2 linked regions of the Prochlorococcus marinus XMU1406 genome follow. The protein of the gene in region 2 interacts with the protein of the main gene of each other region in a pairwise test. Links are inferred from orthologs where the notes say so. Each region holds a gene or a part of one and is shown on either strand. Other genes may lie near its edges. The genes, in order: ftsZ and HA149_RS02070.

The links.
Region 1: the proteins of HA149_RS02070 (region 2) and ftsZ interact in binary tests that used the Bacillus subtilis proteins (3 or more experiments, as listed by UniProt). The link is inferred for Prochlorococcus marinus XMU1406 from one-to-one orthologs.

Annotation. Positions count from the first base shown.
Region 1 is NZ_JAAORG010000003.1:187,487-203,314, reverse strand. What follows is about bases 8,642-11,577. They hold ftsZ (cell division protein FtsZ), read right to left. Parts: upstream 10,700-11,577; coding sequence 9,584-10,699; downstream 8,642-9,583. Other genes in these bases: HA149_RS07335 (cell division protein FtsQ/DivIB), read right to left, coding at 10,879-11,577; panB (3-methyl-2-oxobutanoate hydroxymethyltransferase), read right to left, coding at 8,654-9,427. In the rest of the region: HA149_RS07420 (hypothetical protein), read right to left, coding at 1-176; HA149_RS07415 (HU family DNA-binding protein), read left to right, coding at 250-525; HA149_RS07410 (hypothetical protein), read left to right, coding at 716-973; HA149_RS07405 (hypothetical protein), read left to right, coding at 1,028-1,270; HA149_RS07400 (hypothetical protein), read left to right, coding at 1,329-1,586; HA149_RS07395 (hypothetical protein), read right to left, coding at 1,581-1,793; HA149_RS07390 (chlorophyll a/b-binding protein), read right to left, coding at 1,796-2,041; adenosylcobinamide-phosphate synthase CbiB, read right to left, coding at 2,083-3,111; ilvC (ketol-acid reductoisomerase), read right to left, coding at 3,099-4,088; HA149_RS07375 (ATP-dependent Clp protease proteolytic subunit), read right to left, coding at 4,199-4,810; HA149_RS07370 (ATP-dependent Clp protease proteolytic subunit), read right to left, coding at 4,835-5,497; HA149_RS07365 (PIN/TRAM domain-containing protein), read right to left, coding at 5,538-6,647; radical SAM family heme chaperone HemW, read left to right, coding at 6,744-7,973; HA149_RS07355 (DUF3721 domain-containing protein), read right to left, coding at 8,139-8,351; more of HA149_RS07335, read right to left, coding at 11,578-11,604; HA149_RS07330 (hypothetical protein), read right to left, coding at 11,601-12,011; and 3 more genes. UniProt on the Bacillus subtilis protein: Essential cell division protein that forms a contractile ring structure (Z ring) at the future cell division site. The regulation of the ring assembly controls the timing and the location of cell division.
Region 2 is NZ_JAAORG010000001.1:348,931-364,706, forward strand. The notes cover bases 7,664-10,547. They hold HA149_RS02070 (cell division protein SepF), read left to right. Parts: upstream 7,664-8,759; coding sequence 8,760-9,335; downstream 9,336-10,547. Other genes in these bases: HA149_RS02055 (energy-coupling factor transporter transmembrane component T family protein), read left to right, coding at 7,664-7,684; HA149_RS02060 (PII-interacting protein PipX family protein), read left to right, coding at 7,704-7,970; HA149_RS02065 (YggS family pyridoxal phosphate-dependent enzyme), read left to right, coding at 7,974-8,609; proC (pyrroline-5-carboxylate reductase), read left to right, coding at 9,343-10,155; HA149_RS02080 (glycosyltransferase family 4 protein), read right to left, coding at 10,152-10,547. Outside these bases: HA149_RS01985 (ribose ABC transporter ATP-binding protein), read left to right, coding at 17-406; HA149_RS01990 (hypothetical protein), read left to right, coding at 403-552; HA149_RS01995 (putative quinol monooxygenase), read left to right, coding at 698-1,105; HA149_RS02000 (hypothetical protein), read left to right, coding at 1,515-1,817; HA149_RS02005 (hypothetical protein), read right to left, coding at 1,814-1,999; HA149_RS02010 (hypothetical protein), read right to left, coding at 2,027-2,164; HA149_RS02015 (hypothetical protein), read right to left, coding at 2,393-2,584; aroQ (type II 3-dehydroquinate dehydratase), read left to right, coding at 3,017-3,457; HA149_RS02035 (tRNA-(ms[2]io[6]A)-hydroxylase), read left to right, coding at 3,458-4,066; cobI (precorrin-2 C(20)-methyltransferase), read left to right, coding at 4,083-4,838; HA149_RS02045 (DUF1823 family protein), read left to right, coding at 4,838-5,323; ribosome biogenesis GTPase Der, read left to right, coding at 5,397-6,770; more of HA149_RS02055, read left to right, coding at 6,770-7,663; more of HA149_RS02080, read right to left, coding at 10,548-11,318; DNA repair protein RecO, read right to left, coding at 11,404-12,189; HA149_RS02090 (2-deoxyribose-5-phosphate aldolase), read right to left, coding at 12,190-12,849; and 3 more genes. UniProt on the Bacillus subtilis protein: Cell division protein that is part of the divisome complex and is recruited early to the Z-ring. Probably stimulates Z-ring formation, perhaps through the cross-linking of FtsZ protofilaments. Its function overlaps with FtsA.

The sequences.
Region 1 (15,828 bases), on a different replicon or contig from region 2:
ATGCTAAATTCAGTGCTACCAATGCTTTTTGCTGTTCTATAAATGAAGAGGCTATTTTTTATAAATGAAAAAGCACGGCTATAAAAAATAAATAATTTTGCTAAAAATGTCCCTAAAATTTGTATAAAGCTTTGCGCCGCCGGCATTTTCGGTTGCCGTATTTGTATTTGCTCCATATGATATGAAAGTTCAAGGTTTAAAACTGATTTAAATCTTTTTTTTTAACCCTTAGCTTTAATTTAAATTTCAATGAACAAAGCTGATTTAGTAAATCTTGTTGCAGCTCGTACAGAGCTCACAAAAACGGATGTTTCTTTAGTTGTTGATGCAGCTATTGAAACTATTGTTGATTCAGTAGTGGAAGGCAAAAAAGTCTCTTTACTAGGATTTGGTTCTTTTGAACCAAGAGATCGTTCTGCAAGACAGGGATTAAACCCTAAGACAGGCGAAAAAATAGCAATACCCGCTAAAAGAGTTCCAACATTCTCTGCAGGTAAACTTTTTAAGGATAGAGTTCAAGGGTAATCTTTTAAATCTATTTCTCTCTTTAATAAAAAGGTGCTCTTTGTAGGGCATCTTTTTTTTATCGCAATAAAATGCAATTAGCTCAATGTCCAACACTCTTAACAAGGCATCCAAAATTTTAAAATTTTAAGAAGTAATGAAATGTTTAACTATTTTATTCTTGAAATTTTTGTTGTTATCTAATTTTGTTATGGCTGAAACAATACCAACAAAGTCTAAGATTTTAAAACAATCTAGTGATTGTTTTAAAGATTCTCGAACCCAATTATGTAAAGAATTAATTTCTGAAATAGAAAAATTTCAATTAGTAGTATTTGACCAAAATAGATTTAAATGTCAATCAAGTTTATTGGGGCTGCAAACGGAAATTATTGAAGCTTATTTTTTTAATAATTTCTCAAATGAGAGAATTTCATTAATGATCCCATATGTGATTAAAAATTGTTAATTATTAAAATTATTTATTTTTTTGGAATATTATAAATTTGTTATTTAATTTGTAATGGTAAAAGGTTTTTCTGATAATGAAGTTAAGAATAATACTCAAAATACTCAAATAAAAGAAAAAAAAGGCTTAGCTGGTTTTCTTAAAGGCAAGAAATTTACTTACACTTTGCCAGGTAAAAAACAAATTAATATTTTTGGATCAATAGTAATAGGCTTAAATATGATTTTAGTATTGCTGGTCATCCTGTATTTAAAGAATCAAGCATTCCATGACTTTGTATTTAATGTTGGTCGTTAGCTATATTTTTAGATCGAAAAATTTTATTAGATGATATATTTAAATTTTAGAATATCTTATGAAGGTAGTTAATTTAGTTTCTCAAGTATTTTTTTTGTTTATAACTGTTCTATTTTTGATATATTTTCTAACAGGTTATGACTCCGCTTTTGAGGCAGACCAAAATTGTCATTCATATCTTTCAAGTTACGATAACCCATCTGGAAATTATGGTTGTGATCATGATACTGAGACACATCAGTGGATACTTTACGAGTCCAATGAAAGTAAAGAACCAGCAAAAATTATTAAGAAATTTAGGTACAAGTTTTTATAAATCAATTTTCTTATAAAAAAACTTTGCAGATATAATAGAAATAATCGCTGTAACTGTGAAAGTAAGATATTGATATATGCTTCCTTCTAAGTAGATTTTATTTTTATATAGAGGAAAATCGACTAGAGATCCTATAGTGCCCCAAATAATTACCCATACAGATATGTATAAGAAAACTTTTATTGGATTAGATTTTTTTGCTTCCATTTTTAATTAATACCAAAAATTGAAGAAGTAACAGGTCTGCCGCTAAAAACTAACTCGGTTAATATGAGCATTAAGAATCCGATCATTGCTGCTCTACCATTTACAAGTTCAGCACTTCTATTAAATCCAAAAACATTCTTTACTTCATCTCCCTGATTGTCTACCCATTTTGAGTATTCATTATCAGTTGATGATGTATTAGTAAAATCATCATTTTGATTTTCTATTGGAGAGCCGTTTTCTTGCATAGACTTTTAATGATTATACTAGTAATTTTAAAACTATTTTATTATTTAATTAAAGTTGAAATTATAAAAAAAATTAAGACAAAAATTATTATCCATAAAAATTGTAATCTCAAAATTAATTGACAAATTAATTTAATTTTCTCTCCAGTGCAATTATCTCCATTCTCATTGATCATTGGCTTTTCAATAATCTCATTTTTATATTTACTTTTTCCACCCAATTTAATACCAGAAATATAAGCAAATATAGCTTCTGAAATCCCAGCATTAGGCGAATCATATTTTTTACCATCAAGATAGCTTTTTTTTATGATTGATCCATACTCATTAATTTTGGGACTAACTAAAGGTAATGTGATTAAAACTAATCTTGAAGGAACAAAAGTAAAAATATCTTCGACTTTTGCACTGAAAAAACCTAAATATCTAAAATAATCATATTTGTAACCTATCATTGAATCTAAAGTACTTATGGCTTTATAAGAAAAACCAAGTGATAAAGGACCTGGCAGAAAATTTGAAAATTTCATAAAAAAAATTCCAATAAAAATCCAAAATAATGGCCCAAATATTCCATCAACAGAATTTTCGGTAAGACTCTCTGTACTTGATCTCAAAAGATGTTCTAAAGAAGATGAACTTACATCCCTACTTACTATCCTTTGTACCTTCTCTTTGATTATTCTCTTATTTTGGTCATTAATTTCTTCGCGTTCTATTAGCTCTGCAATCTCTTTCACACTTGAAATAAGTCCCTTAGTTGCAATACAACTTGAAAGTCCAAAAAAAATTAGCAATCCACCAAAAAAATTATTTCTTGATTGCACATAACTGAGTTCTATCAATTTACCTAAACCAAAACTCATCCCAATGGTTGATATAGCTACGATTAAACCTCCCCAAAATAATATATTTTTATTTTCCCCAAAATTATTTATGAGGTAATCAGATATTTTTTTTATGTAAAAGCCAATTACTTGGACTGGGTGGATTAAGAATCTTGGATCGCCGATCAATAAATCAAAACCAATCGATCCGAGGAATATTAAAAATAAATTTATTTCAGCCAACTGAACATCGAGCGCAGACCTTTACCTACTTTCTCAATTTCATGTTTTGAGTTCTCTTCTCTTAATTTTGTCATTAAGGGCTTGTTTTTATCGCATTCTTCCACAAAATTCTTAGCGAAAGTTCCATCTTGAATATCTTTTAGAATTTTCTGCATTTCTCTCTTTGTATCACTATTGATAAGTCTTTTACCACTTACATAATCTCCATATTCTGCAGTATTTGAAATTGAATCTCTCATTTGAGATAAACCTCCCTTCACCATTAAATCAACAATAAGTTTGACTTCATGTAAGCATTCGAAGTAAGCAAGTTCGGGCTGATAGCCTGCCTCTACAAGAGTTTCGAAGCCTGATTTGACGAGTTCTGATAATCCTCCGCACAAAACCGCTTGTTCTCCAAACAAATCAGTTTCTGTTTCTTCTTTGAAGTTTGTTTCAAGAATCCCAGCTCTTGTTCCGCCAATCCCTTTAGCGTAAGCCATCGCCAATGATCTTGCATTTCCGGAAGAATCCTGATCTACAGCAAACAATGCTGGAACTCCTTGACCATTCTGATATTCCCAACGAACAGTGTGTCCAGGTCCTTTTGGGGCAATCATTACAACATCCACAAAACTAGGAGGTTTGATAAGTCCGAATCTTATATTGAAGCCATGAGCAAAACTTAATATCTTTCCTTCTTTTAAGTTTGGTTCTATTTCTTTAAGGTAAACATCTTTCTGAAACTCATCTGGGAGGAGAATCATAATCCAGTCTGCTTTTTCGCAAGCTTCAGAAACGCTAAATACTTGTAGACCATCGTTAATAGCTTTGCTTTCAGACTTACTTCCTTTATATAATCCAACAATTACATCCATTCCGCTATCTTTAAGGTTTAGGGCATGTGCATGTCCTTGTGAACCATATCCAATAATCGCTATTGTTTTATTATTTAAAAGACTTAGATCTGCATCTGTGTCGTAAAAGAGTTGGGTCATTAGTTGTAGCTTCTTTGCATTTGATAATTAATATTTTAGACATTAAAGGTGTAAATAAACCAAAAAATTATTAATTTAAAAATTAAAATTAAAATATTTATTTAGAAAATTTAAGACTGATTTGCTTCGCTTGGATGTGAAATTACTCTATCAATTAAGCCATAGTTTTTTGCTTCTTCCGCACTTAGGAAATAATCTCTATCAGTATCCTTTTCAATTTTCTCAAATGATTGGCCTGTCATATCTGCCATAGACATATTTAACATATCTTTAATTCTTAAAATTTCCTTAGCTTCTATTTCAATATCACTTGCTTGACGTTGAGATGTCCCTCCTAAGGGTTGATGAATCATTATTCTGCTGTGAGGCAAAGCAACTCTTTTCCCTTTTGTGCCAGCGGCCAATAGGAACGCTCCCATGGAGGCTGCGAGGCCTACGCATATGGTTACTACATCACTTTTTACATATTTAATAGTGTCATATATAGCCAAGCCAGCAGTTACTGATCCTCCTGGGCTATTTATATACAGATAGATAGGTTTGGAATTATCATCAGAATCTAAATAAAGCATTTGTGCAACAAGGCTATTAGCAATACCATCATTTACTTCTTGTCCAAGAAAAAGAATTCTTTCAACACCTAGTCTTGTATAAATATCAACCCATCTTTCGTATTGACTTCCTGGAAGTCTGTAAGGCACGCTTGGAGTTCCTATTGGCATGATTTTAAAATAGTTTTGTGAGTGTTAAATTTTATTTGGTAGATCTTTTTGACTTGTGAGTATTCTATCGATAACTCCATAATCTAGTGCTTCTTGGGGGTTGAGATAACTCATCCTGTCAGAGTCTTTTGAGAGTTCTTCAATAGTCTTTCCAGTATTACGAGATAAAATCTCCAGCATTGATTTTTTATTTTTCAAAACTTCCTCAGCTCTAATTTGGATATCCGTTGCTTGGCCTCTCGCTCCGCTTATAGGTTGATGCAAAACAATAGAGGCATGTGGAAGAGCGGCTCTTTGCCCCTTAGTGCCAGATGAAAGGATAACTGCAGCTGTCCCCATTGCTTGTCCGATACATATTGTGTGTACTGGAGGCTTAATGTAGCTTATTGTATCGCAGATAGCGAAAGCTTCTGTTTCAAAACCAACTGCGTCACCAGTGTACCAACTTGTTCCAGTTGAATTTATATAGAAATAGATTGGTTTTTCAGGATCCTCAAACTCTAGATAAAGAAGTTGAGCAATGATTAGCTCAGTAACATCCATTCCTAGTTGTCTTTTCGCATCATCATCTGAAAATAATGGTAAACCAAGATAAACAATTCGCTCTTTCAGTAAAAGAGAGGGAAGATCAGGGGGCGGGGTCCTCATCACGGTGTTTTCTCCGTAATAAGGAGCAGATACAGTCATTTGTATCACAAAATTAAGATTGAACTGATTCTAGCTAGATTTAGCCCTGTGTCGCTGGTGATTTAAAAGATTTGTTTGACTCAGGATCATTTATTAGTTTTCCAAAGACCATTCTTCCAGTGGGAGTTTGTAATGCTCCTGTGATAACAATATCTAATCTGCTTCCTACAAAATTCTTTGCCTCATCAATAACAACCATTGTGCCGTCATCTAAATATCCAATACCCTGCATTTTTTCTTTGCCTTCTCTAACGATTTTTATATTAAGTGATTCTCCTGGTTGTACTTCTGGCCTTAAGGCAATAACCAAATCACTCAAATTCATAACTTTTAATTCTTTAACTTCAGCAATCTGAGAAAGATTATAATCTGCCGTAATTAAAGTTCCTGTCATATCCTCAGTAATTTTCAAGAGTTTTTCATCTACCCCATTACCTTCATACTTTGTTGGGTTTATTACAAGTCTTCTCCCATATAGATCTCTTAATTCTTTTAATAACTTGAGACCTCTTCTTCCTTTCGACCTTTTTTCATTACTGCTTGAGTCAGCTAAAGTTTGTAATTCATCAATTACACTTTGAGCAACAATTAATTGCCCTTCCAATAAGCCGCAACTTAGTAGGCCATTGATTCTTCCATCAATAATTACGCTAGTATCTAGAATTTTTGGACTTGCAGCAGGGAGGATTCCTTCATTGACTAGATATGCATCAGTATTATTGGGATTGAATAATCTCAATAATGTCCTTCCATGGGTATCTGCCAACTTATAACCAAGAACACCAAAGAAAATGTTGCTTAATATCGCTGCTAAAGGTTTTGCGAAAAAAACCTCTCTAGGAAAGGGGATTAATAGTATTGGAGCAAGTAAAAGATTCGCAACAAGTAATCCTAAAATTAGACCGACGGACCTACTTATTAGTAAGTCCGTTGGCATTGTTCTTATTTGATCAAGAAAAGTTTTTCTAAGTTGAAGAAATACAAAACCAGCTGCTAATCCTACAAAAAAACCAATTATTGCTAAAACAATTCTAAAACCCTCTACATTAGATACCTGTTTGAGTACGTCTACTGGCAATAAATCAACACCAAGCCATCCTGAAGCAGCCCCAGACAAAACAAATAAAATTAATACTAAGATATCTGTCATATCTATAATCTACTAGGATTTATTAATTGAGTAAATAAGGATTTTATTTTTTTCAATCCTTAAAACTTTTTTGGAGTATAAAAATTAATTTAGATTATGAATAAGTTTCCAAGAAGTGCTTATGTACACATTCCTTTTTGCCACAGAAGGTGTTTTTATTGTGATTTTGCAGTTATTCCATTAGGAAACAAGGTTGAAACTTTAAAAGGTTACGGAAGCAAAACTGTTCAAGAGTATTTGCAATTTTTATATAAAGAAATATTATCAATTAAGCATAAATCACCTCTATCGACAATTTATGTAGGAGGTGGTACACCATCAATTTTAGATCCAACCCAAATCAAAGAATTAATTGATCTTTTTAAAGAAAATTATGGAATTGATTATGGTGCTGAAATCACTATGGAGGTTGATCCAGCTAGTTTTACTCAAGATGATCTTTTTGGATTCATAAATGCTGGGATAAATAGATTTAGTCTCGGAGTACAAAGTTTTAATAATCAGATACTTCAAAAGTCGGGAAGGCGTCACTTGAAAGAAGATGCAGAAAAATCTTGTTTATGGTTGAAGAGAGAATATGATTCTGGGTTAATAAAAAGCTGGAGTTTAGATTTAATTCAAAACTTGCCACTTTGTGGATTTAAAGAATGGCAAGATGACTTAAAAAAAGCAATAACATTTTCACCACCGCATCTATCTATTTACGATTTAAATATTGAAAATGGCACTGTTTTTAAAAAATTAGTTAATTTAGGAAAATTAAAACTCCCAAGTGATGAAGAAGCTTTTAAAAATAGTGAATCAACCCATTTAATCATGAAAAACGCAGGGTATTCAAGATATGAAATCTCAAACTATTGCCTTCCGCGACATCAATCGAGACATAATAGAGTTTATTGGAGTGGTTTAGGCTGGTGGAGTTTTGGTCAAGGTTCCACTAGTTCGCCATGGGGGGAAAAGTTAACTAGACCAAGAGTTAGTAGAGAATATAAAGAATGGGTAACTAGACAATACGAATTTAATTTAGATTCATCCTTGACTAATAAGGAGTTTGTCTATAAAGAACTTGATGAGAAAATAATGTTGGGATTAAGACTCAAAGAGGGTGTAGATATCAAAGAAGTTTTTAAAGAACAAAACTGGGAAAACAAAAAATTTGAAAGCAACTTTAGTAAATTGCTTGAAGAATGGCAAAGATTTCTTGAAAGTGGACTATTAGTAAGAAAGGGGAATAGATTCTTTTTAAGTGAGCCTAATGGAATGGAACTAAGCAATCAAGTTCTTGTTGCATTGTTTAAGTGGTGGGATGACATTAATTTAGATTAACAATGCCCATTTTGTCATGGCTAAAACTATTGCCATCACTTGTTTTATGGGAATTACAGATAATAAAATAAATTCCCTCAAAAACTTCTTTAACAAAAGGTGAAGCAAATTTCGGCAAAAAATTAATTCTAAGTTGATAAAAATTGGAGAGATTAAGCACTCGTTTTAATGGTTATGTTTTTGCATACTACATGGCATCCATTTATTTCCCATTTGATGAGCTCCTTCGCAACCAAATTTATAGGCTTCTTTTTCTGCCTGTTCTCTGGTATCAAATAACATTGGCATTTTCATTTCTTTTTCTGCTGGTTTATTTGAACATCCCAATGTAAGAATTATCATCGAAAGAAAAGGAATAAGAGAAATAGAGTTTTTCAAAATCAAATTATTAATCAAAGGAATATAGTCTTAAATATCTTTTGAAATTTGTAAAAAATAAATTTTGAAACAAAATCCATCGATTGACAGTAGATCTAAATTACAGGTTATAACGACTCTCTTTTTAAATGTCTATTAATACATTCCTTTTGCTTTTATTAGTTATTGCAAACTATACAAACTTATTTTTAAATATTAAAAATAGAAAAAAATGAAATGATTAAAAGATAATATATATCCTACTAAACCTATGGAAATACAATGTTCCTAAGGAATTAGACTTTATGACAAAATGGGGTTTATTAGTTAAGCCTTTCAGAGTCTACCCATTCTTTTAATTTATCCTTAAATAATTTCTTTCCTTGGATAATCGGTTGGCAAAATGGTGGTTGATCATCATTGAGGCCTAATAAATCTGCAGTAACTCTTACTTGGCCATCGCAATAATTACCTGCACCGATACCTATTATGGGAATTGTTAAAGAATTTTGTATTTCTTTAGCAAGCAAATCAGGAATATGTTCAAGAACTATTGAAAAACACCCTAATTCTTCAAGAATTGAAGCCTCTTTCTTAATTTTTTCTTGGCTTGCTAAGCTTTCTCCTTGTTTTTTTAATCCAATATTTAGATAGCTTTGTGGTGTAAGACCTATATGACCCATAACAGGGATTCCCATTCTTATTAATCTAGAAATAACTTTCTGTATTTCTGGTTCAGCTCCTTCTATTTTTACAGCTTTTGCATAAGTGCTTTGTATGATTTTCCCTGCATACTCAACAGCTTTATCCTCACCACATTGGTAAGTCAGAAAAGGCATATCTGAAACGACTAAAGGTTGTTCCTCAATTTTCTTCTTAAATCCTCTTGAAACAGCATTCGTGTGGTAAATTATGTTTTCTAAAGTTAATGGCAATGTCGATTTATATCCTAAGCAGACCATTGCTAATGAATCTCCTACTAGTACGAGATCAACATTTGCTTGTTCTGCGATAGATCCTGATATGGAGTCCCATGCAGTTAGTGCAATGATTTTGCGAGATTTTTTTTTATAATTAACTAGGTCTGAAGGTAACATAATAAATTTATGTATCTTTTTTAATCAAGAATTGCTAATATGTTTTTGACTCGGCCTTTCGCGGTTTTAACGCCTAAACCTGGTCAGGACCGGAAGGTAGCAGCCACAAGGGATGCTTGAGGCAGGCGAGATAACCGAGTCACTCTATTTTACCTTTTAACCTATATCTTTTTTATTCTGCCTTAATCTCAAGAACTCAGGAATACTGGCTCCCGATTCTTTATTGTCTGAAAAATTATATAAGGGTTGATTAGATAATCTATTTTTTATTCTTTGCTGATTTAATGGTTGGGATGTTTCAAATCCTGTAGCAATTACAGTAACTTGAATCTCCCCTTCCATTGCCTCATCAACCACTGCACCAACAATAATATTTGCTTCTTGATCAACAACATCATAAATAATTTCAGATGCGGAGGTCATATCTTCTAAAGTCATGTCTTTGCCACCGGTAATATTTATAACACAGCCTTTAGCTCCATCAATTCTAGCTGCTTCTAGTAAAGGACTATTCATTGCTGCCTGTGCTGCTTCTAAAGCTCTCGACCTTCCTGAACCAATGCCTATTCCGAGAAGAGCAGTGCCTGCTTCCGTCATGACTGATCTTACATCTGCGAAATCAACATTAACTAATCCTGGGCAAGTAATTATGTCACTGATACCTTTGACGCCCATTCTTAAAACATCATCAGCATTCCTAAATGCTTCTTGAAGGGGAGCGCCAGCAATAACGTCTTTTAATCGGTCATTTGGAATAACTATAAGAGTATCAACATTTTCCGCTAGTCTTGCAATTCCTTCTTCTGCTTGACGCATTCTTCTTTTCCCTTCAAAAGAAAAAGGTTTGGTTACTATCCCTACTGTTAAAGCACCACTTTGTTTAGCTACTTCTGCAACTACCGGAGCTGCTCCCGTACCGGTTCCTCCACCCATTCCAGCGGCTATAAAAACTAGATCGGATCCCTCTAAAGCTTGTTGAAGCTCTTCTTTAGATTCTTCTGCAGCTTTTTGCCCAATACTTGGATTCCCCCCTGCACCTAAACCTCTAGTAAGATTTTGTCCAAGTTGGACCCTACGCTCTGCAGAAGACTGTAATAGGGCTTGTGCGTCGGTATTGAGGACTCGAAATGAAACTCCTTCTAAGTCACTATTTATCATTCTATTGACTGCATTACTGCCACCACCACCTACACCAATAACTTCTATTTTGGCGTTTTGGCTTGGAAGGATTTCTTTCGATTGATCAAAGTTTGGATTGTTACCGAAGCTCATCTCTTAATAGGAATCTAATACTAGTATTGGCTGCATTATGAACTTACTGAGCTCATCTGTAGGAATTTGTTGACGAAAATCCTAAAAATATTTATTTATTAAATATTTTGTTTTGAATGCAAAACCCATATCAACACTACAATAATTAAAAAAAATTCTTCAAAATTCTTTTTCAAATATTAGGGTTTGAACACTTTTATTTTTGGTTTATTTGGATTAGTCAAGTCAATATTATCAATTTTATTTGAAAAGCTATTTTTCTTAAATTCATTTTTTAGGTTATTCATTATTTGCAATTGATAGTTAATTAAATTTGGTTTAGATCCTAAAAATATTGTTTTTAAATGTTTTTCCTCAACAGTTAGAAATCCATCGGCAGAAAAAGTTATTTTAACAATCTCAAATTCATAATCCTCAAGAGCAATGAAAATTTCAGATAATATTTTTTTAAATTCTTCTTTCCATCCAAAAACTTGTATGGTTAATTTTTTCAAATTGTTTTCTTCCACATTTTGTTTATTTATAAAAATTCCATCTTTATCAATGAAGCCTAATATTTTTTCATCGTTAAATATTCTTTCGCCGTAAGCTATTGGAGTTGTTGTATTGATAATAACTTTCAAACCAAAAGGAAATAATTCTCTGTTTAGCGAAACATTCTTGAGAGATAAATTTTGTTTTAATTCTTTTTCTAATAAATTAGTTTTAATAAAAATTAATCGGATGGGTAATTCTAAAGATGAATTATTTACTAAATCATTCTGCGAAAATAATTGACTGCCATAAATCCTAATATCTTGAATATCAACTTTTTTAAGAGTTTTTATGCTTAATAAGGTTGTTAAAAATAAAAATGAAATTAGAAAAAAAAAGCTTCTATTTTTGACTGGTTTTTTGTTTTTCACAAATCACATCGAGCTTTTTCCATCAATTGGTCCATCCATTTTCTCGCCTGCTCTGCATCTGAAAATGGTACATCCATCTCTTTCCCATCGCCTACTAATCTTAACCTGCACTTGCCTTGAGATTCAATTGTTAGAGGAGCTTCTCCTGAAGTTAGTGCCATTAATTCAACTAACTCTAGTTTCTTGATTGTAAAACTATCTTTTTCTTCAAATTTACCAGCTTCAAATGCGCTCCACTTTAATTCCCCATCTTTTAAAGACGCTGCGCCTGAACTATCTAACTTGCACAGTTCAGAATCACTCGCCCAGCTTCTGAAAAGATTTTGCCTTCTTCTTTCTAACCATCCAAGTGCAGTTAATAAAATGAAGATTAAAAGTAATGGTAACCAAAGAAGTCCATGCAACATTTGAGTTAAATTACAAATCTAAAGATATATCTACCAGTTTAGCCACAAGTTGTTCAATTTTTAAACCTGAAGCTTTCCAAAGCATTGGAAACATACTCTGTCTTGTAAATCCGGGAATTGTATTTATTTCATTTAAAAAAATTTTATTAGTAGATTTTTCTAAAAAGAAATCTACTCTTGCAAAACCGAAAATATTTAGTGCTCTACAACTTTTAATAGCAATTTCTTTAATTTCTTTTGTGATCTTAGAATCTATTTCGGCTGGGATAATTATTTTATTATTTGAGTAATATTTTGAATCGTAATCATACCATTCACTTTCGTAATTTACTTCGCCTATCTCAGAGCTTAAAAGTTTTGAATTTCCAATTATTCCGCATTCAATCTCCCTTACCTCTAAACCTTCCTCAATTAAGATTCTTGGATCTATTTCCCAAGCTTTTTCTAATGCTTGTAATATTTCTGATTCATCTTTGACTTTTGAGATGCCAAGAGATGATCCAGAGTTAGAAGGTTTAACAAAAACAGGAAAATTTAATTTTTTTAAAATTTCACTTATTAAATTATTTTTTACTTCTTTATCTTTGAAATCTTCATTTTGAAAAACTAGATAATTAACTTGTGGAAGTTTAAGATTTGAGAAAATTGTTTTCATCAATATTTTATCCATTCCAAGTGCAGATCCTATAATTCCACATCCGACTAAAGGTTTCTTTGTGAATCTCAGTAAGCCATGAATTGAACCGTCTTCGCCATTAAATCCATGTAAAAGAGGAAACCAAACATCAACATTTTGAAATTCAATTCCTTCCAAGAAGTTAATTTTTTCTTGATTAAAAATCTCTTGCTTTTTTGTTTTATTATTTTCAATTTCACCAATTAGTATTTTTTTTGAATTATCACTATCAAGCCAATCGCCATATTTGTTTATGTAAAAGGCTTTAACTTCAAAGCGTTCTTTGTTTATTTCCGAATTAAATGCTTGAAACACTGTTTTTGCAGAGGATATCGATACTTCATGTTCATTGGAATGCCCACCAAATATTAACCCAATACATTTTTTCTTTTCCCAGATCATTTAGAAAAAAATTATAAATAAAGTGCGCCTGTTAAAGAAAAAGGTCTTGCTTCATTTATTCTGACATCTATCTCATCTCCCAATGAAAAATTAAAGTTAATGTTTTTGGGAATTTCTACGAAAGTTAATCTATTTGTTCTTGTTCTACCCATAATTTGCGAGGAATTTTTTGGATTTAAACCCTCAATTAAAACACTTTCGATATTATTGATGTATCTTTGGTTTCTTCTCCTAGCAGTTTTCTCGACCAAATCATTAATTTCTTGCAATCTAGCTTTTTTAACCTCTTCAGAAAGTTGATTAGTCCAGACTGCTGCAGGAGTGTTTGGCCGTGGAGAGTATGCAGCTGTATTTACTTGATCAAAGCCAATTTCTGAAATTAGCTTTAATGTATCTTGATATTGTTGCTCGGTTTCTCCTGGGAAAGCAACTATTGCATCGGCTGTGATCGATGCATCTGGCATTAATGATCTTATATTATCGATAATATTTTTATACTTTTTGACAGTATATCCTCTGGACATTTGCTTTAAAATTTCATCATTTCCACTTTGGAAGGGAATATGGAAATGTTCGCAAACTTTATCAAGTTCGAAACATGCTTGAATCAACCTTTTTGAAAAATATCTTGGATGACTTGTAGCAAATCTTATTCTGCGAATTCCTTTAACATCATGAATAAAATATAAAAGATCAGTTAGAGTATTTTCTTTTCTTCCCTCTTTTGTAGTTCCTGGAAGATCTCTACCATAAGCATCAATATTCTGACCCAAAAGAGTAATTTCTTTAAAATTATCATCAGCTAATTTTTGTATCTCACTTTTTATCGCATTTGGATATCTTGATTGCTCTTTCCCTCTAACAGAGGGAACTACACAATATGAACATCTTTCATTACATCCATAAATTATATTTACCCAGCCACAAATAGAGCTTTCTCTTCTGGCGCTTGTTATGTCTTCAGAAATGAAGGTTTCCTCTGTAGCAGCAACTTGATTCCCTAAGTCAACTTTCCCCAGAAGATTCTCAAGGTTGTTTACATGTTGAGGCCCCATTACTAGATCAAGTTCTGGGACTCTTCTTAATAAGGATTCTCCCTCTTGCTGAGCAAGGCAACCTGCAACAACAAGTTTGAGGCTAGGTGTTTTGTGCTTTCTTTTTGCTTGTCTTCCTAGAAAGCTATACACTTTTTGCTCTGCATTATCTCTAATAGTGCATGTATTGTACAAGACCAAATCGGCCTTTAATTCATTATCTGCTCTGGTGTATCCCATTTTCTCTAACGTCCCAGCCATTCTCTCAGAATCAGCCTTGTTCATTTGGCATCCAAAAGTGGTTATCCAATAACTGCCAGTAGATGAATTCTTTTCAAAAAATTTTTTGTCTGGTTTTGTTTTTGTTAGCACTTTACTATTAATTTTTATGATTCTTTAATTCAAAATTACAAGTTAAATAATTTTGCTGCAATTTTTTTGAGGGCGAGCGAGGGGATTCGAACCCCCGAATAGCGGCGCCACAAGCCGCTGCCTTAACCACTTGGCGACGCCCGCCTCACATTTATAAATTTAACAACTCAAGGGTAATTTTTCATAGTTATTTTTATCTTTTAGCGAAATTTGAATTATTTTCTAATTCAGTAAAGTTTTCTTATGTTTTAAAATAAAAGAAAATTAAAAAATTTGAGTAATTCCGGCACAGCTGAGGTTCTAATTCCCAGAATCCTTTGTTTAATAGAAGATTTTGAAAACCTTATTATTGATGTTGAGGATTTATGTTCAGTACGCATCAGTTGGGAGGATGGATTTGTTTCTGAATTAAAGCCTTTAAAAAATAAAGTTTCAAAGCCAAAAAATATTTTATTCCCAAGATTTGTTGAAACGCATTCGCATTTTGATAAATCTTTTACATGGGAAAAATTTCCTAATCTGGAATCAAACTATCAAGGAGCATTATCAGAAAATCTTAAAGAACATAGAAATAGAACTACAGATAAGGTTCTTGAGAGAGTTGAGAAATCATTAAACCTTGCCATACAAAATGGATACCGAGCTATAAGAAGTCATATTGATACGTACAAAAGTCAATCGATTGATGTTTGGATTGAACTTTTTCAATTACAAAAAAAATTTTCTTCTGAATTGACATTGCAATTCGTTGCTTTAGCTCCATTGGATTTCTGGGATACTTCTAAAGGAGAAGATTTAGCAAAAAAATTTTCCACTCATGGCGGAATTTTAGGGAGTGTTATTGTTCCCCCTTTTAATAAAAAAGATACAAGTAAATTTCTCTCAAAGATGCTTCTTCTAGCGAGTAAATATAAATTAGAAATTGATTTACATATAGATGAATCAATTATTGAGCCTGGAGCAGGAATAAAAGTTTTATTGGAGACAATAGACAATTTAAAAATTAATAGTATTCCGATTACCTGTAGTCATTTAAGTAGTCTCATTTCTCTAAGTCAAAGAGAGATTTTAAATTTAGGAGAAAAAATGGCTGAGAGAAATATTAAGGTCATTGCTTTACCCCTAACAAATTTTTGGCTGCTCAATCGAAGTAATAAAACTACCTCATTAAAAAGACCAGTTGCGCCAATAAAACAATTACAAAAATCACACGTGGATGTATCTCTAGGTAGTGATAACGTTCAAGATCCTTGGTACCCATTTGGTAATTTTGACCCTTTTTATATGTTGTCTTGTTCGATACCTATGCTTCAACTAAATCCCTGGGAGAGAA
Region 2 (15,776 bases):
TGAAGAGTCTTTTAGATTGCCTTGTGATGAAATTGGAAATGATGATTCTATTGCAAGAGCATTAGGAGTTGGTGCCTGTACCTGGATATTTGGAATAAATAAAGATAAAGAACCTGCGGAAGCTTTAAAAATTTCAGATACTGTTTTAATTGCTCTTTTGAAAGGAAATAATCTTGATTTAAAATCAATGCTTGAAAAAGATGGATTAATTAAAACGAATATCAAAAAAGAAGCTACTTATAGAATTAATTTCTGCAGAGAGGAAACAAAAAAAGCTATTCCAAAGTTAATTAAGAAATTACCAGAGGGTGTTGTATTGGATGAAGAGAGAATAGAAAATTTAACCAGAGTGTTTCCTCTGCAGTATTTAAGTATGTTTGAGCAATTTAGCAAATATAAGCAATGAAACTTTTACTATTGACTCCTATATTCAAACGTTTTAAAAAAAGTGCTTTTTTCTCATCACTTAATCAGAATAATTGTCCTGTTTATGATGCTGAAGAAATAAAAAAACAAGAACAACAAGAAGCTATTAGAAAGTTATACCCATAAAAAAAAGGGCGATAGCTTTGCCCCAGTCAAAAAGCAGGATAATCCCCATCACCCGGCCTTTTTTAAAATCCTAGCACTATATATAGTGTTTGTAAGTAATAAAAATTTACTATTGGTGGAGTTGTTTGTTTCTAATTAATTTGTCATGATAGAAATCCCCATCACTCAGGCTCGCAAGAGTCTTTTTTTATGTCTAGTTTTGGATCAGATACAACATTTATGCTTCTTGCAAAACTTAAAAATTAAGGAAGATAAGGTTGCAGAATACTTAGAAATTGCAGATATGACAGATAAAGCTATTGAAGCTGACGAACCAGGAATGCTCCATCATAATTTTGATCAAGATTCTGATGATCCTCTTCGTTGCGAATGGTCAGAAGTTTATAAAAATGATGATGCTTTACTAGCTCATTTAGCTAATCCAGCATTAGGTGTTTATCTTGAGGCTCATGCTGAAATAGGAACTGATTTATCTGTTGAATTTTACGGAACTGTGGGAGATAAAGTTATTGAAGCCATGAAGGGAACAGGAGTTCCATATAAGATCTTTTAAACAAAATTAGGATATAGAAGAGTTTAAGGATAAAAGTATTAACTAATTAATTCGACTAAATTATTAATAATAATCTGAGTGCTAGAGGTAACCATAGACATAGAAGAAGTATTAGTAAAATAGTAATAGCATGGATATTTGGAATGTAATGCTCTTTTAAAATTTTTGTTTTCATAATTTATCTCGCCTTCTTAAGTTTGATTTCTCTTCTGATAAGCAATGCTATAACTACAACACACATGTTCATTAGAAATACGTCTAATGGCATTTAATAAAAAAGTCTCTGCTTAATTAATAGCAAGATTTTTGATCTATGAATCAAGAAATGATTACGAATATTTATTGGCTTAATAAAACGAATTTAAAAATTAAATTTATGCTTAAATATCTCAGAACTTTTAACTATTAAATGGCTTATTCAGAAACAAGAATATTAATAGGTGGTCTAGCCCATGTGCCTGTTCTTATCTTTATAGCCAATTTTATAAAAGGTAAGTTTGGAATTAAAACTGAAGAGACAAAAGATACTGTAGTTAAAGAAGAGCCTGTTAAAATTGTTGAGCTAAAAAATACCTTAGTTAAAGAAGGAAAAGCAGAAACCTTAAAGGAACTTTCAAATAAGCTGGATAATATTGAACAGAAGGCGGATGAGGTTTATGAAAAGGTAAAGAAGAAAAAAAAGGATAAGAAGAAGAAAAAAAAGAATAACTAAATTGAGATCTTATCAAGCATCAATAGATCTTGAGCTTGGATTGTATCTCTCTTATCTTCATCTTCGGGATCTTTATAAGATTCAATTTCAGTTTGAATTTTTCTCTTGTAAACTCCTTTGATATAGTCAATTTCTCTACTCTCTTTATTCAAGATTGAGAATGGTGATCTTTTTAAGTTCATAACTTTCTCCTAATAAATAAGTTTTAATCAGCTCCAGTTCTTATCAGATTCAACAAAGCTATCCAATGTTTGCTGATTCCTGATTTCTTCCTCAAGAAGTTCTTCTTCTGATCTTTCTTCAATCTCAGATTTATGATCTTCTTTTAGAGTAGATTTGGTAGACATTTGCTCATGGCGACTACAATCATGTTCTAACTAGTCAGGCAAGCTATCCGGCTAATAAATATGTACGGTTTGAGGAACTACCTTATACGGATAAAGGATCAACAATTGAATTTGAATATGGTTAAAATCTTGGGTGATTTCGATTAGTTTTTTTCCCTTTAAAAATCATCAGTAAAGGCAGACCAATAAGCATAAGACTTCCATCAATTAATAAAAAAGTATTTAGATTCATTTATATATTTCTTCGGGGTTATCCCAATTAAGAGGTATCCCTCTTTTAAAAGGTTCTTTTTTCATATCATCCATCTCTTTTCTGATTTTATTGTAGTAGGCCAACTCTTCAGGATCATTAGAACCAAGACCATAATTCATGGCCGCTGCAAGATAAATTCTGTGCATACGGTATGACGATAGTGACATTACTGAATAAAAGTTTTATCAAATATATCTAAATTTTGGATAAAATGCTGATCTACGAGATCCCATTTATATTGATCAATTCTGCAAGGATCCCCTGTCTAATCAAAGAAACAATATTTATATTTTTTTACTACTTACCTTTTTTCTCGTTGCAATACTTTTGGCCATGCCCTCGTCGGGACTTGAACCCGAGACCTCTCCCTTACCAAGGGAGTGCTCTACCGCTGAGCTACAAGGGCAATTTTAAAGTGGGCCGGGTTGGATTTGAACCAACGTAGGCAGAGCCAGCGGATTTACAGTCCGCCCCCTTTAACCACTCGGGCACCGACCCCCACTATTTGAACTTATCAGTTAATGGTCACTTTGTGTGAAATTGTTTTGGTTTTTTTGTTTCTTTCTAGATAGCATTTAATTGAAAAGACTTTATTGATGATGAATATACTATTAATAAATGGACCAAATCTAAATCTTTTGGGCACTAGAGAACCTGAAATATATGGTAATAAAACATTGAGTGATATAGAAAAAGATTTAACTAAAGTTGCCCAAGAAAAAAGTATTAATCTTGAATGTTTTCAAAGTAATCACGAAGGAGAAATAGTAGATAAAATTCAGGAGTCTGTAAAAAGTATCCAAGGTATTCTTATAAATGCAGGCGCTTTTACTCATACCTCGATTTCTATTCGTGATGCTTTAATTGGATCAAAAATTCCTTTTGTAGAGTTACATATTTCAAATATTTTCAGTAGAGAAGATTTTCGTAAAGAATCTTTTCTTACAGATAAAGCTATAGGAATTATTAGTGGATTCGGCATATCAAGTTATTCCTTAGCTCTTGAAGGAATCATTGGATATTTGAGTATTAAAGATTAAATGCTTGTCGATTTTACAAGGCCCACTTCTCATATTAAATATTTATCGTCATTGACCTCAGATGAGTGGATCAAACTCGCATTATCTAATCCAATAGATATTCTTATTGACCATGCTCATTGTGAAAGAAAAGCAGCAGGAGTAGCTATTCAATTGATGTTTAGATATCCATCAGAACCAAATCTGGCAGAAGTTCTAAGTCCAATAGCGAGAGAGGAATTAGAGCATTTTGAAAAAATACTTTATTTTTTAAAGGATCTTGGTCATTCTCTTGAGTCCTTAAAACCGCCTCCATATGGAGCTGAATTGGCCAAGAATATAAGAAAGGAGGAGCCCAATAGAATGCTTGATAGTTTCTTAATAGCAGGACTTATTGAAGCAAGAAGTCATGAAAGATTAAGCTTGCTTGCGCTGAATTCTGAAGATAAATCGTTTAAATCCCTTTATAAGTCTCTGCTAGAGAGTGAGGCAAGACATTTTGGAGTTTACTGGAAACTAGCGCAAACTAAATTCTCTAAAAATCAAACTTTCAAAAGGTTAGAGGAATTGTCTGAAATTGAGTCAGCAATACTAGCTGAAACTTTTATATTGCCAAGGGTACATAGCTAAAGTTAATAAAATAAAAATGATAATTAACAAATTCTTAAGTTTACTTAATCGATATAAAACTGATTTACCAACATTCACCATAGTTGGTGTAGGCCCTGGAGATCCATCGCTTTTAACAATTGCTGCTGTGGATGCAATAAAAAAAGCGAAAGTTATAGTTTTCCCAATATCAGCTGATAATAAAAAAAGTTTCGCTGCGGAAATAGTCAAGAAATACACCAAATTTAAAAAAAATATCCCTATCATCTTTCCAATGGCTAGGAAGGATTTTGATCCTGATGAAATATGGTCTGATGCTGTAGAAAAAATTGTTAAATTTATACAAAATGGCGAATCAGTTGTTTTACTTTGTCTTGGAGATACTTCACTATTTGCAAGTTCTTCTAATATTTTGAGGTTAATAAAAAATAATCATGCTGAAATTATTACCAAAACCATACCTGGTATTTCCTCTATTTCAGCAGCAGCAGCTTTGAATGATTTTGATTTAGTAAAAAAAGGCGAGACATTGATCATCAAAGAATGCTCTTCTTCAGAATCTGAATTAACAACCCTAATTAGGGAAAGTAAGGCAAATAAAACGGTATTGGCCATTATGAAAGTTGGCAAAAGATGGAATTTAGTCAGGGAAATTTTAAAAAAAGAGGATATCATCAATACAACATTAATAGCTTTAAGTGTTGGGATGCCTGATCAAATTATTCAATATGCATCACAATATAAAAAGGGATTTATGCCTTATTTTTCTTTGATTTTGATAAGGTTTGATTAATGTATAAAAAAGAAAAATTAGTTGAAAATCAATTTACATGGCCAATATGTAAGGATCTATTATTTCTTGTTCTCGAAGATAAGGTTAGTGATGTATTTGTTTGTGAATTAGTTTGGGAAAGACTTTTTTATACTAAAGAACTATCTATAAATGATTGGACCTTTAGCGCATTAACTCCTTCTTATTGGTCAGAAAAATTTGAAAAAGCTCCTCAAATTATTTCAGAGCGACCAGCCTCAGTACATTTGACTCGATCAATTCCAAAAGACTATAAACAGGGATTGAAAAATTTTCTTAATTTTAAAGGTTATAAGATTAATGAACTCTATCCAAGAAGAACTAGAAGAGCAACGGTAGTAAACTGGTTGATTTATTGGGCGATTGAAAATGATTGTTTTTCAAAAGATAATGGATTAATGCCAAGTCCTAGTTCACCACCTGTTAATCCAGTTAAAGGACATTTTGGCGATCCAGAAATTAAATAAGGTTTTTCAAAAAGATAAATGATTCTATTAAAGGTATAGTTGTAATGAATAGTACTTTCTTTGGAGAGAAGAATTGATTCTTCCTACAATAGCAATTATCGGAAGGCCGAATGTTGGTAAATCTACCTTAGTTAATCGTTTTTGCCAAAGTAATGATGCAATAGTATTTGATAAGCCTGGTGTTACAAGAGATAGAACTTATCAAAATGCTTCATGGGGAGGTAAGGAATTTCAAATAGTTGATACTGGAGGTTTAGTTTTTGACGATGATAGTGAATTTCTCCCAGAGATAAGGACCCAAGTTTTCTTGGCTCTAGAAGAGGCTTCACTCGCGTTACTGGTGGTAGATGGGAATCAAGGCGTTACTGATGGTGATTTATCAATAGCAAAATGGTTAAGAAACTCAAGCTGTAAAACAATTGTTGCTGTTAATAAATGCGAATCGACTACTCTAGGAATATCCCTAGCTTCAGAGTTCTGGAAATTAGGATTGGGCGAACCTAACCCTGTTTCGGCTATTCATGGTTCAGGTACTGGAGATCTTTTAGATCTCGTTATTGGCGAACTTCCTGAAAATAATATCCAGGATGATGAAGAAAAGATAATGATGTCCATTATTGGTAGACCTAATGTTGGTAAATCTAGTTTGTTAAATTCAATCTGTGGAGAAAAAAGAGCAATAGTTAGTGATATTAGTGGTACGACAACTGATTCAATAGATACGCTTATTAAAAAAGGTAATAATCATTGGAAAATTATTGATACTGCAGGGATTAGAAGAAAGAAAAATGTTAAATATGGCACTGAATTTTTTGGTATTAATAGGGCTTTTAAATCTATAGATAGAAGTGATGTTTGTCTTTTAGTTATAGATGCTATAGATGGAGTAACTGATCAAGATCAGAAGCTGGCTGGGCGCATAGAAGAACAAGGCAGAGCTTGTATAATTGTTGTTAATAAATGGGATCTTGTAGAAAAAAATAGTTCAACAATTTATCAAGTAGAAAAAGAACTTAGATCTAAACTTTATTTTTTACACTGGTCAAAAATGATTTTTATATCTGCATTAACAGGTCAAAGAGTTGATAATATTTTTGAGCATGCTCTTAATGCTGTAAATCAACATAGAAGAAGAGTTACAACATCTGTAGTTAATGAAGTACTTAAAGAATCACTCAGTTGGAAAAGTCCTCCAACGAAGAGAAGCGGCAAGCAAGGTAGGCTTTATTACGGTACTCAAGTAAAGAACAAACCTCCCACCTTTACTCTTTTTGTAAATGACCCTAAATTATTTGGAATAACTTATAGAAGATATATTGAAAAACAAATTAGAGTAAATTTAGGCTTTGAAGGCACACCCCTCATTTTACTTTGGAGAGGAAAACAGCAAAGAGCTTTAAATAAAGAAGTCGAAAGAGAAAATATTGAGTTAATTCAAAAAGATTAATGAATTTGCTAACCAAATTTTCTGTTGGTCAATACGTTCATGGTAATAGAAGTTGGCTAAGAATTATAGATAGTAGATTAAAAATAATTATCGTAATGATATTTTTAATCACTCCAATTTGGGCAGGTCCAATATGGAGATTGAGTTTAGTTGGTTTTTTACTATTAATTACTTTTTTAAGTTTATTGCCATCTAGAGTATGGTGGCGATCATTATTTTTTCTTTCATTTTTATCACTATTAATTGGCTGTATATCAATACTTGCCTCGTCTGATATTCAATCTCTTGATGGCTACTTAAGAAATCCCAATGAGTTGCAAGTAGTACTGGAAAGCCAAAAAGAATGGAATATTTTACAAATTCCTTCGCAGAAGATATGGTTTATTAATTTTGGTCCCTATAACTTATCAAGAAAAGCCTTTGAACTAGGAATAAAAACCTCCACTTTGATCTTTACCGTTATTCATAGTGTGAATTTGATGCTTTTAACCACATTGCAGGAAGACATTGTATGGGGATTAAGTTGGTTTATGTATCCATTAAGAAAGATTGGATTACCTACTAGTAAGTGGCTTTTTCAGTTATTAATTGCATTACGTTTTATTCCTCTAGTGCAGGAAGAACTTCAAAATATCATTAAATCAGTGTCAGTTAGATCAATAAACTTTCGAAATTTAGGATTAAAGAAATCTTTTAATATTTTATTAATCTTATTGGAAAGGTTATTTCAAAATATATTTCTGAGAATTGATCATGGAGCAGAATCATTACTCTCAAAGAAAAAAATTATTATAAAAACTAATAGATTTAGAACTCTTTATCCTTCAAAATCTCTCAATGTAATTGTTAATACATTATCGATTTGTTTTATTTGCATAGCAATTTTTCTTAGAAAACTGTATGGTGCATTATAAATAACACAATATTTTAGGTTTGAGTTCTGAGCGTTATTTAAACCATCCAACATTTGGTATGTTATACCAAGTTTCTCCTGGGAATGATGGGAGGGATATTTATGCGACTTTATACGCTCAAAAAATGTTTTTCTTGGTAGAAGTTCGACAGAGAGAAGTTTTTTTTGAAGTTATACCTTATTTAGATGCCCGAAATCAGGCCGAATTAAACCTTCAAAAAACTAGAAGAAAAGGATCTGAAGAACTATCTAAATGGGAAAATTTATTTACGCAAACTTTCTTATAAAAGGTGAACCCTGCAAATTATTTAAAAATAAAAAATAAAATACCATCAAATGTAAATATTCTTGCAGTAAGTAAAGGATTTAAAAGTCAAGAAATCAAGACCATTCAAAATATAGGTCAGAACGATTTTGGTGAAAGTAAGGTTCAAGAGGCTTTTGAAAAACAATTAATCTTAAAAGAACTTAAACAAATAAATTGGCACTTTATTGGAAGAATACAAAGTAATAAAATAAGAAAAATAGTTCAAAATTTTAAATATATTCATTCAGTAGATTCATTTGAAAAGTTGCAAAAGATTGCTAATATTTCACGTGAAGAGAAGAAAAATCCATTAATAATGTTGCAGGTTAAGTTCAGTGATGACCCTACTAAAGGAGGATTTAATCCTGAATTTTTAATATTGAAATGGAGAGAAATTCAAGAGTTGAAAAATATTTCATTAACCGGTTTGATGACTATCAATCCTAAAGGACTTAGCTCTAAAGAAAATTCAGGGTTGTTCAAAAAATGTCGTGCTCTCGCTGATTCACTGCAACTACCAGATTGTTCCATGGGGATGTCAGGTGATTGGGAGGAAGCTATTGATGCTGGATCAACTTGGTTAAGATTAGGATCATTGATTTTTGGAGGTAGATCTTAATTAGTTATTTTTTTATAAAAATCTTATCTATAAACTTGCAGTAAAGTTCAACTAACGTTATTTAAGTATAGGTAGTTTATTCATTTAAAAAATGAATCTATCACTTAAGGTTCTTAAACCTTATTAATCAATTTCAAGAGGATTTAAAAGGTGTCACTTATTTCTAGATTAAAGGCAGTTGTTGCCGGTGATGAGTATCTCGATGATGATTTTGATGAGTTGGATTATGCTTCAGAGGATGAATTAAATGATATTAATAATTTCAAACAAAATCCAAAGAATGCAAATGCCCTTGCAAATTCAAATCCATTCGATTTTATGAATAACAACAGATCATCAAAAGTAGTGGGTATGCCTGGGATCGCAAATTCATCCTCAGAAGTAAGCTTAATGGAACCAAGAAGTTTTGATGAGATGCCTCAAGCTATACAAGCACTAAGAGAGAGAAAAACCGTAATTCTCAATTTAACTATGATGGATCCTGATCAAGCTCAAAGAGCGGTTGATTTTATTGCTGGGGGCACATATGCAATTGATGGACATCAAGAAAGAGTCGGTGAAAGTATTTTTCTTTTTGCTCCAAGTTGTGTAAATGTAACTAGTTCATCACCAGAAGAAGCTTCTCCTTCTTCTTTGCCTACAGAAAACACACCACAATATAGTTTGGGCAAAAATACTACTCCTGAACCAGCGTGGGGTAATTCTAAATTAAGTGCTTATTCATGATTAATCTGTGACAGATAAAATTGCGATTATTGGTTTTGGAAATATTGCAAGTGCTATAGTTACCCCTCTATTAGATAAAAAATTAATTCAGCCAGAGAATGTTTTCTGTGTTGTCAATTCAGAAAAAAGTTTAGAAAATATAAAAAAAAATTATAAGCATAATATAAATGTTTATAGATCAGGTTCTAAAGAGTCAAAAATAATTTGGGATTGTCAATATAAACTTCTTTCCATAAAACCCCAACAATTTAATGATATAAGCGAGGCCCATCATATAAAAAACAAGGAAAATTTAATAATTTCAATTCTTGCAGGAGTTTCAATAAATAGACTTACTCAAAAGTTCCCTAATCATAAATGTGTGAGGGTGGTTACAAATATTCCAATAACTATTGGAAAAGGTTTAACTGGGATTTCTTGGGGAGAAGAAATTACGGAAAATCAGAAAAAATTTACAAAAAAATTATTTGTAAATACAAGTAAAATTTATGAATTTACTGAAAATTACCTTGATATTTTTTTAGCTTTAACTTCATCAGGTCCTGCAATTATTGCTTTAATTATAGAAGCATTAAGTGATGGAGGATTAAGCGGGGGATTGCCAAAAATAATTTCAGAGGAACTTGTTATGGAAATGATACTAGGGACTATTTGTCTAATAAAGGAAAATAAACTTACGACTTCTGAGCTTAAAAATTTAGTAACCTCTCCAGGTGGAACAACTATTTCTGCTTTAAGAGTTTTAGAAAAAAAAAGTGTAAGGTCAGCATTAATTGAATCAATAGTTTCAGCTAGTAATCGAAGTAAAGAGTTTCGTTAGTTTTTAAAATTATCTTTTAAGTTCATATAAACTTTTTCGAGTGAATTTATATTTTTATTAATTGTGTATCTCTCAAGTATACGTTCTCTAGCTTTTTCTCCAAGATCTTTTGTAAATGAAGGGTGTTCTACAAGAATTGGGATTATAGTTTTTAATTGTGCAGCTACATTATCAGTTGAAATTACTATTCCTACGCCGTTATCTAAAACTTCTCCATCAGCTCCTGCATCTGTAGCTACACAAGCAGTACCAGCAGACATTGCCTCTAATAGTGATAATGATAAACCTTCTACTAAGCTTGGTAAGAAAAATACTTCTGCTATTTGCATTATTGCTACCCTAGTTTCTAAATCTAATTCGGGACCCCACCAAATTAATTTCTCATTTGCAAGGTTAGAAAAACTATTTTCAAGTGTTGGCTTCAGTGGTCCATCTCCGACAATAACTAATTTACAATTTTGAGTTTTTGTTTGGCGCCAAGAACGTAAAAGTGCCTCGATATTTTTCTCATTGGCAATCCTACCCATATATAAAAAGATTCTTTCATTTCCAAGTTTGTTTTTTACCTGAGCATATTTTTTATTTTTTTCGCAAAAAGGTTTCCAAATATTCTCATCAACCCCGTTTGGGATAATTATTTGTTTTTCTTTAGGTACTCCTAATTTATAAAGAACATTTTTTTGAAGTTCGGAAAAAATGATTATTTTATGGAACTTTGATAAAGAGGGAGCATAAAGTTGGTATGTTAATTGTTGAGTACTAGCAGTTAAATTTCTATTTTTTGCATCAAATGGTGGGTGAAACGTTCCTATTAGTGGAAGATTAATTTCATCACAAATCTCTGGAAGTCTAAAGTCTAAAGGAGATAAAGTTAAGCTTGCATGTACTAAGTCAGGCTTTAATCTTTCCAATGATAGCCTTAGCTCTTTTTCTGCTCTTGGTGAGGGGATTGTATAAACTTGGGACTTAATTAAATATGGAAGACTTACATCAGGATCATTTGCCAGAAATAATGGCTTTGATGAATTTGAACTAGAAGGATTGTCGAAATGAATGAAACTAATTTTATGGCCTCTGGTCTTTAATTTCTCAGTAGTTGAATTACCATAAGTTACATTTCCACAAAAAGGAGATTTCTTACCCAACCAGGCAACATGAACCACATTTATTGAATGAACTATTTATTAAATTAACAGTCAGAGCACCCAAGATCATAATTTTTAAATTTATTCATAGTTTATGAAAATGTTAACTATATATTTCTCTCAACATTTTTAGTGAAGATAAATCTTTCTCTAGTTGAGTAGAGATCCAAGTTTCAATAATAAATAATATTTTAAGCCAGACTTTTTTAGGTCCCAATAACTCTCCATTAGATTTTATTGGTAATTCGGGGAAAAGGAGTCTCTGTAATAGAGCAACTTCGGATGCATTTATTTTTAGATTACTTTGAGGATCTTCCACGGATGAAAACCCTTCAATTGGTAAATAATAACAACTCCATTCCCAATTCCCTAAAGGCGGAATAATAGGTTCTCCAGTTTTACAACAATGATGAATTGGTAAATTTATACCTCCGATGGCTAATAGATGGATTAAAGATTGAATACTCATTGAGAGAATTTTAATATCCTCTTCTTTGGATTCTTCATACAAATAAATCCTATCTAGATGTGCAAGAACACAAGATAAATAGTTTTGTTGCTTGTCATTATTACCTACTAATAAAAAAGTTAATTCAGTTATTGCTTGCGCGGCTGCAAGACATTCAATATTTTTCCCTAGACCAGAATAGCTTTTTAATATTTTAATTTGACGTACAGATTTAAGATTTCTTTTCCCAAAAATCTGCAGACTTAAATATGTTAATGGAGTAGCTGCGGCAAGACTACTTTTAGGACGTCTAGCACCAGGTACCGCTAATCGAACAATACCTTGCTCATCAGTAAGAATAGTTATTAATCTATCATTCTCGCCTAATGGAGAAGCTTTAATGCAGAGACCTTCTAGTCTGCACTCACCAGAACCAGACATTTAAATAACCTTGACTTCTTGAAAAATCTCACAAAAATTAGAAGTCCCTACGCAACTAATTCCATTATCAAGCAAATCAATAACTTGTGTCAGTTTTTTTATACCACCTACAACTTTGATGTGATTTTGGGAGCCCGTTATTTTTAATATTTCCGCTATGTCATTTAATGTAATAGGGGGTCCAAACCCGTCCCCGAATTGAAAATTTTTTATTCCTAATTCCAAAGATATTTCTATCGCATTGTACAAAACTTCTTTTTGTAGTTTTGATTTATTTATGATTATTGAAACTGGTAATCCAGATAACTTCACTTGCTCAATTTCAGCAGCGAAAGTTTCTAAGTTTCTTTTGGATAAATTGATAAAGTTTGGGATATATTCAATTCCGTTTGCACCTTTATCTTTTGCAAAATTAACTAATTCTTCAATAAATGTAACTGGTAAATCTGCTAGAGGGTAAGAAATGAGTGTGTTTATGTTTGCATTGTAATTGCTCAAACGGTTTTTAAAATCATCTAAATAATTAAGTGAAGTAGAAATATTCTTAATATTATATTTTTTTATTAAATCGCAATTCGCACAGAAATCTTCCCAAGTTAAATACGGGTTAATAATAATTGCATGAATTTTTTCGTTTAATTCATATTCAATATTGGGCATTTAAAAGTTATTTGGATTGAATCAGTCCATAACCTCCATGATTCCTCTTGTATATAACTTGAAGTTCATTATTTTTTTTATTTCGAAAAACATAAAAATCATGATCAATTAGATCTAATTGTTTTCTTGCTTCTTCTGATGAAATTGGATTCATTTCAAAGTATTTATTTTTTATAGATGGCTCAGGAAGACTTGCTTCTATTCCTTCTTTAAGTAGAGCTTCATCTAAAAATCTTGATTTTTTATTTTCAATTGGGAAAGACTCTTTATTTTTAAATTGATTATTATGGATTGTTTTATTGTTTCTTTCTTTGTATTTACGTAATTTTCTACAAAGTTTATTAGAAACTAAATCAATGCTTGAGTATAGATTTTCAGTTTTCTCTTCGGCTCTAATTACAGTACCATTTGCAAAAATAGTAACTTCTGCAGTCTGGAAGGAGACTCTTGGATTTTTTTCTATTGAAAGGTGTATGTCGGCTTCTTTAACGATATCCTTATAGTGATGTGTTGCTTTTTCTATCTTTGCCTCAGTATATTCTTTTAATGCTCCAGTGAGCTCAAGATTTTTCCCATGGATTAAAATTTTCATAAAAAATCTAAAAATATTTACTTACTTTCTAAATCTACTTAAATATGGTTAATAGAACAGCAATAATTAAACAACCTGATAATATTTCTTTTTTCAATGATGTTTATAAATTACAAAAAGAATATCAGGAGGCATTGATTTTAGATAACTCTAACCCTGATTTTATTTGGATAGGTGAGCATCAACTCTGTTATACCTTGGGTAGAGGATCTAATTACGATAATTTATTATTTTCTTTCAATGATGATAATTATGATGTTTTTAAGATTGATAGAGGTGGTGAGGTTACTTGTCATATGCCAGGACAATTAGTAACTTACTTGGTGTTAGATTTGAAAAATTTTAATAAAGATTTAAATTGGTATTTAAGAAAAATTGAAGAAATTATTATAAAAATTATTGGAACTTTTAATATAGATTGTCATTCAAGAGAGGGGCTCACTGGAGTTTGGATAGGAAATAAGAAAATTGCTTCAATTGGAATTGGTTGTAAAAGATGGGTTACAATAAATGGATTTTCAATCAATATTGACTGCGAATTAGAAAATTTTAATAAAATTGTTCCTTGCGGAATAGAAAATTGTCTTATGGCAAATATGATTGATTACAACAAAAATTTAAATATTCAAGAAGTCAAGAGAATTGTTAAAAAAATCATTCAGGAAGAATTTAATTTTGATTTTGTATCAAAATAGAAATTAAAATTTAAAAATCAATTTAATATGCGTGATTTAGCATACTGGCCTTCAGCCAAACCTCTTTCTAAAAAAGATAAATTTGCTAAAAATAGAGATTTTATTAAGAACCTTCATCATATAGATCAAATTTGGGAGAAATTAAAATTTAAATGTGGTGATACTTTAGCTGTTTGCGATTTGAGAGGTAAAGAAAAAGAAAAATTTTCTTATTCTGACCTGGCTGATTTAATAACAAAAGTCTCTTTTTCTTTTAAAAATTATGGTTTAGTAAAGGGGGATGTAGTTACTGTAATATCTGAAAATTCTCCAAGATGGTTAGTAGTTGATCAAGGCTTAATGCGTTTAGGAGCTATAAATGCAGTGAGAGGTATTAATTCTCCTTCAGTAGAATTAGACTATATTATTGAGCATTCTGATTCAGTAGGCCTAATAGTTCAATCTAAGGAGATTTGGCTAAAGTTAAACAACAAAGAAGAATTAAAAAAAAGACTGAAATTTATAATTAATTTAGAAGATGAACAATTTGAAAGTTTAATAAGTTGGAATCAATTTATAAGAGCATCAGATTCAGAAAAAGAAAATTCACAAACTAATATTGCAACATTTAATCCAAAAATTGATGATGTTGCTACTATTCTTTACACTTCTGGGACAACAGGAAAACCTAAAGGCGTCCCCTTGACTCATGCAAATTTTTTACATCAAATAATCAATTTAGCCTATATCGCTGATCCAAAACCTGGGACCTCTGTATTAAGCGTTTTGCCTATCTGGCATTCTTATGAGAGGAGTGCTGAATACTTCTTTTTTTCATGTGGTTGTTCTCAATACTATACAATTCCTAAATTCTTGAAAGATGATATTACACAAATAAAACCTGTTGTCATGGCTACTGTACCAAGACTATGGGAGGCAATACATGATGGTTTTTTTAAGGCTTTGAAAAAAATGCCTTCCAAAAAGCAAAAACTTATTAAGTTTTTGATAAGTAATAGTTCAGTTTTCAAAAGAGGTCTTAGAAAGATAAGAAATTTAGATATCAATCAAATAACCTTTAAATCAAAAATCCCCTTACTGGGTTCTATTATTTGCCGATATCCTTTACATAAATTGTCTACTATTTTTTTATGGCCGAATATTCTTAGACAACTATGCGGAGAAAAACTGAAATTTCCCATTAACGGCGGAGGTGCATTGCCAGAACATGTGGATCTTTTTTTTGAATCTTTAGGTGTAGATGTTTTGGTGGGATATGGACTCACAGAAACTAGTCCAGTATTAACTTGTAGGAGAAGAGAATTAAATGTTAGAGGATCATCTGGTCAGCCTCTAGCATTTACCGAAATCAAAATAGTGACTGATGATAAAAAAAAGATTCTGAAGTTCAGAGAAGTCGGAAAAATTCTTGTTAAGGGACCACAAGTAATGAAAGGTTATCTTAATAATGAATTAGCTACAAAAGATGTTTTATCGAAAGAAGGTTGGTTTGATACTGGTGATTTAGGTTTTCTAATACCAAATGGTTCCCTTTTTATAACAGGGAGAGCCAAGGATACAATAGTGCTATCAAGTGGTGAAAATATAGAACCGAATCCGCTAGAAACCGAAATCCTTAGTTCTGAATTTATTAATCAAAT